Regions from separate parts of the Micromonospora sp. LOL_024 genome, predicted to be linked through region 2. Evidence: predicted binding sites of a transcription regulator. Region 2 holds the regulator's gene; the other holds the start of a gene.
The links. Region 2 encodes HrcA, which represses chaperone genes, less so after heat shock. Its sites were predicted from a motif close to GGTTNGCACNCTCNNNNNGAGNGTGCNAACC; they were not measured.
Positions count from the first base shown of each region.

Region 1 (2,397 bases), on a different contig from region 2:
TTGCGGCGGTCACCGAAGCCCGGCGCCTTGACGGCGACCGACTTGAAGGTGCCACGGACCTTGTTGACGACCAGGGTGGCCAGGGCCTCGCCCTCGAGGTCCTCGGCGATGATCAGCAGCGGCTTGCCGCCCTGCATGACCTTCTCCAGGATCGGGAGCAGGTCCTTGACCGACGCGATCTTGCTGTTCGCGATCAGGATGTACGGGTCGTCGAAGACGGCCTCCATACGCTCCGGGTCGGTCATGAAGTAGGCCGAGATGTAGCCCTTGTCGAAGCGCATGCCCTCGGTGAGCTCAAGCTCCAGACCGAAGGTGTTGCTCTCCTCGACGGTGATGACGCCTTCCTTGCCGACCTTGTCCATCGCCTCGGCGATGATCTCACCGACGGTGTTGTCACCGGCGGAGATGGAGGCGGTGGAGGCAATCTGCTCCTTGGTCTCAACGTCCTTGGCGAGCTTCAGCAGCTCCTCCGAGACGCTGGCCACAGCGGTCTCGATGCCCCGCTTCAGGGCCATCGGGTTGGCGCCGGCGGCCACGTTGCGCAGGCCCTCGCGAACGAGAGCCTGAGCCAGGACGGTCGCCGTCGTCGTGCCGTCACCGGCCACGTCGTCGGTCTTCTTGGCGACCTCCTTGACCAGCTCGGCGCCGATCTTCTCGTACGGGTCCTCGAGCTCGATCTCCTTGGCGATGCTCACACCATCGTTGGTGATGGTGGGGGCACCCCACTTCTTCTCGAGCACGACGTTGCGGCCCTTGGGGCCGAGCGTCACTTTCACGGCGTCGGCGAGCTGGTTCATGCCCCGCTCGAGGCCGCGGCGCGCCTCTTCGTCGAACGCGATCATCTTGGCCATACGGCGTTGTCCTCCTGGACACTCACGGGCCATCCGAGTTGGTATCCCGGATGGGCCGTCTGGTGTACGCACCTTGGGACGTCGCCACCTGGCGACGGCGACGCCTCCTCGGCCGGGCCGGATAGCCCGCGACGACTGACCGCGTGCCCCACCCGTGGTTATGTCACGAGCGCGACCGCAGCCCCACCGTCCCGACCAACTGGCACTCACGCCATGCGAGTGCCAATGACTTGTTTAGCACTCTCCCCTGCCGAGTGCAAGCACGATCGCCCGGGTCAGCCGAGTTCGACGGCCAGTTGCCCGGCGTTCACCGGACCCTCGTGAGCACGCTGCTCGGCGTACGTGACCACCAGGCCGACCAACTGGGCGAGATGCGCGGGCAGCGCCAACAACGCACCCACCGAGATCGCCAGCAAGGCGCCCACCGCCGTACCGGGTGAATTCAGCGGCGTGACGCCGAAGGGAATGATCGCCAACGACTCGACAACGCCCGCGACCAACGCCACACCGATCGCCGCCGCGGCCACCAGCGCCACCCGGCCGAGCAGCAGCCCCAGCCGGGCGCGCAACATCCGATGCGAACGACTGATCGGCTCCTGCCGCTCGAACAGGTAGACCGGGCCGGCCATGGCGAGCGCGAAACCCGCGTAGATCCCGGGCAGGAAGCAGCAACAGAAGAACCCGATGGCAACGATCAACGTGACAATCAACGTCCAGCCCCAGAGACCGAGCGCCCGACGCAGGCCGTAGCGCAGGGCCGCACCGAAACCGACCGGCTCACCGGCCGCCTGCCGGGCGATCACCCAGGCGCCGGCGGCCCAGCCGAGGCACTGCACCAAGCCGAAGACCAGGCTTCCGCCCACCAGGACGAACAGCAGTACGGACAGGTCGCTCCAGAAGGTCACGGGCAGCGCGGAGTTGCCGGCCATCTCGGCGTCCCAGCGGGCCGACGGGTCCACGGCCAGGGTCAGCACCGACAGCATCGCCAGCGGCAGCACCTGGGTGAGGACGAGAATCGGCAGCAGCAGTCGCCAGCCCCGGCCGGCTGTGCTCAGGCAGCGCGCGAACCAGCCACCGAGCCCCGCCCCGGGCGGCGTCACCAGCGGGTCAGCCGGAGTTAGCCCGTACCCGGCCGGCTGGTACCAGCCGGCCGACGGCTGGTCGGGATACGGCAGCGGCTGGTCGGGATGGGGCGGCTGGTCGGACATGAACTCTCCTCAGCGACGGCTGGGCCAGCTCACGATCTTTCCTTGCGCGACGTCCACGCCGCAGCCCCGTCCGGCCACGACCACGTCACCCTGACCACCGACCGGATCAGCAGGGTGGGGTGGGTGGGGTGCACCATTCAGGCGAGGAGGCGCACCTGTTCGGCCTGCGGGCCCTTCTGACCCTGGACGATCTCGAACTCCACCCGCTGGCCGTCGTCCAGCGCCTTGTAGCCGTCCATCTCGATCGCGGAGAAGTGAACGAAGACATCCTGCCCGCCGTCGACGGCGATGAAGCCGTAGCCCTTCTCGGCGTTGAACCACTTCACGGTGCCCTGTGC
Region 1 is NZ_JBHMIS010000001.1:179,594-181,990, reverse strand. It holds gene groL (chaperonin GroEL) at 1-851, opposite strand, end outside; gene ACFHWY_RS00845 (hypothetical protein) at 1,127-2,059, opposite strand; gene ACFHWY_RS00840 (cold-shock protein) at 2,197-2,397, opposite strand, start outside.
Region 1: groL (chaperonin GroEL) is a predicted target of HrcA. The motif match lies at 1,049-1,079, and genes of this name have one in related genera.

Region 2 (2,397 bases):
GGTAGCCACCCGGCGGGGGGTACCCGGCCGCAGGCGGCTGGTCGCTTCCGGGTGGCGGGTAACCGCCGGGCGGGGTATAGCCGCCGGGCGGGGTATAGCCGCCGGGCGGGGTATAGCCGCCGGGCGGGGGATAGCCGGCTTGGCCGGACGACCCGGACAGCGGGGTCGTGGGTTCGTCGCCGGAGTCTGGGGGACGAGGTGGTTCAGTCATGGAGGTCACGGTAGGTGCCATGGGCAACGGTGCACCATAGCGACACCGGCGAGTGTCGACCCGCCGATCGGTTCGAGGTGCGAGAGAGCCACCTTTTGATCATCGCGTCGACGGGTCCCCCGACGTAGACTGGCACTCGCTACAGTCGAGTGCCAGAGTATGTCTCCGGCGGCGGTGGCGCCGAAGGTCGAGCTGCGACAGGAGGTGGGCAGGATGGGTCTCGACGACCGCAAGCTCGCCGTGCTCCGCGCGATCGTCGAGGACTACGTCGCCACCCAGGAGCCGGTCGGCAGCAGGGCGCTGGTCGAGCGGCACCAGCTCGGTGTCTCACCGGCCACCGTCCGCAACGACATGGCTGTGCTGGAGGAGGAGGGGTACATCCGCCAGCCGCACACCAGTGCCGGCCGGGTGCCCACCGACCGTGGCTACCGGCTCTTCGTCGACCGACTCAGCCGGGTCAAACCGCTGAGCCCCGCCGAGCGCCGGGCGATCGAGCGCTTCCTGGCCGGTGCCGTCGACCTCGACGACGTGGTGCACCGCACTGTGCGGCTGCTGGCGCAGCTGACCCGGCAGGTCGCCGTCGTGCAGTACCCGAGCCTGGCCCGATCCCGGGTGCGCCACCTCGAACTGGTGCCGATCTCCACCACCCGGCTGACGTTGGTGATGATCGCCGATACGGGTCGGGTCGAGCAGCGGCTGGTCGAGCTGCCGACGCCGCTGCTTGCCGACGCCGTCATCGACCTGCGCCGGCTGGCCAACGAGAAACTGGTCGGCGTGCGCCTGTCCGACACCCCGCCGCTGGTGCAGGCGCTCATCGACGAGTCTCCGCCGCCCCTGCGTCCGGCCATGACGACCCTGTCAACCGTGCTGCTGGAGACCTTGGTCGAACGACACGAGGAGCGGCTGGCGCTGGCTGGCACCGCCAACCTCACCCGAGGTGGCCTGCTCGACTTCCAGGGCTCGTTGCGTCCCGTGCTCGAAGCGCTCGAGGAGGAAGTCGTCCTACTCAAGCTCATCGGCGAGGTCGAGGCGAGCACGCTGCGGGTGCGGATCGGCGATGAGAACGAGATCGACAACCTTCGGGCGGCATCCGTGGTCAGCACCGGATACGGCCCGGGCGCGACCATCGTCGGGGGGATGGGCGTGTTGGGGCCGACCCGGATGGACTACCCCGGAACCATCGCCACGGTGCGGGCCGTGGCACGCTACGTGGGCGAGCTGCTGGCCCAGAACTGACCAGTCAGGGCCGACGGCCGGCTGTCGCCGCCGACCGGCGCAACGCGAGACGAACACGAGGACACGGAACGCAGTGGCCAGGGACTACTACGGCATTCTCGGTGTGAGCAAGGGTGCCTCCGACGACGAGATCAAGCGCGCCTACCGCAAGTTGGCGCGGCAGTACCACCCTGACGTGAATCCGGATCCGGAGGCACAGGAGAAGTTCAAAGACATCAACGCCGCCTACGAGGTCCTCTCGGACGATCGGAAACGGCAGATCGTCGACCTCGGTGGCGATCCGCTCGCGCCCGGCGGCGGCGCCGGTGGTCCGGGCGGGCCCGGCGGCGCCGGCCCGTTCGTCGGCTTCCAAGACATCATGGACGCGTTCTTTGGCGGCGCCACCGGCGCCGGGCGAGGCCCGCGGCCGCGTACCCGGCCGGGCGCCGACGCGATCCTGCGCCTGGAGCTTGACCTGCATGAGACCGCCTTCGGCGTCGAGGCGCCGATCACGGTCGACACGGCGGTGCTCTGCACCACCTGCGCCGGCGCCGGCACCGCCGCCGGCACCCACCTGGCCACCTGCGAGGCGTGCGGTGGCCGGGGTGAGGTGCAGTCGGTGCAGCGCACCTTCCTCGGCCAGGTGGTCTCCGCCCGGCCGTGCACGGTCTGTCAGGGTCACGGCACCACCATCCCGCAGCCCTGCCCGACGTGTGCCGGTGACGGTCGGGTCCGCAACCGACGCTCGCTGACCGTCAAGATCCCCGCCGGGGTCGAGGACGGGATGCGGATCCGCCTCGCTCAGCAGGGCGAGGTCGGCCCGGGTGGCGGTACCGCCGGGGACCTCTACGTGGAGATCCACGAGCGGCCGCACGACGTCTTCTCCCGCAAGGGTGACGACCTGCACTGCCGGGTCACCGTCCCGATGACCGCCGCCGCGCTCGGCACCCGGTTGACCATCAAGGCGCTCG
Region 2 is NZ_JBHMIS010000014.1:70,968-73,364, reverse strand. It holds gene ACFHWY_RS16565 (DUF4870 domain-containing protein) at 1-211, opposite strand, end outside; gene hrcA (heat-inducible transcriptional repressor HrcA) at 425-1,447, shown strand; gene dnaJ (molecular chaperone DnaJ) at 1,521-2,397, shown strand, end outside.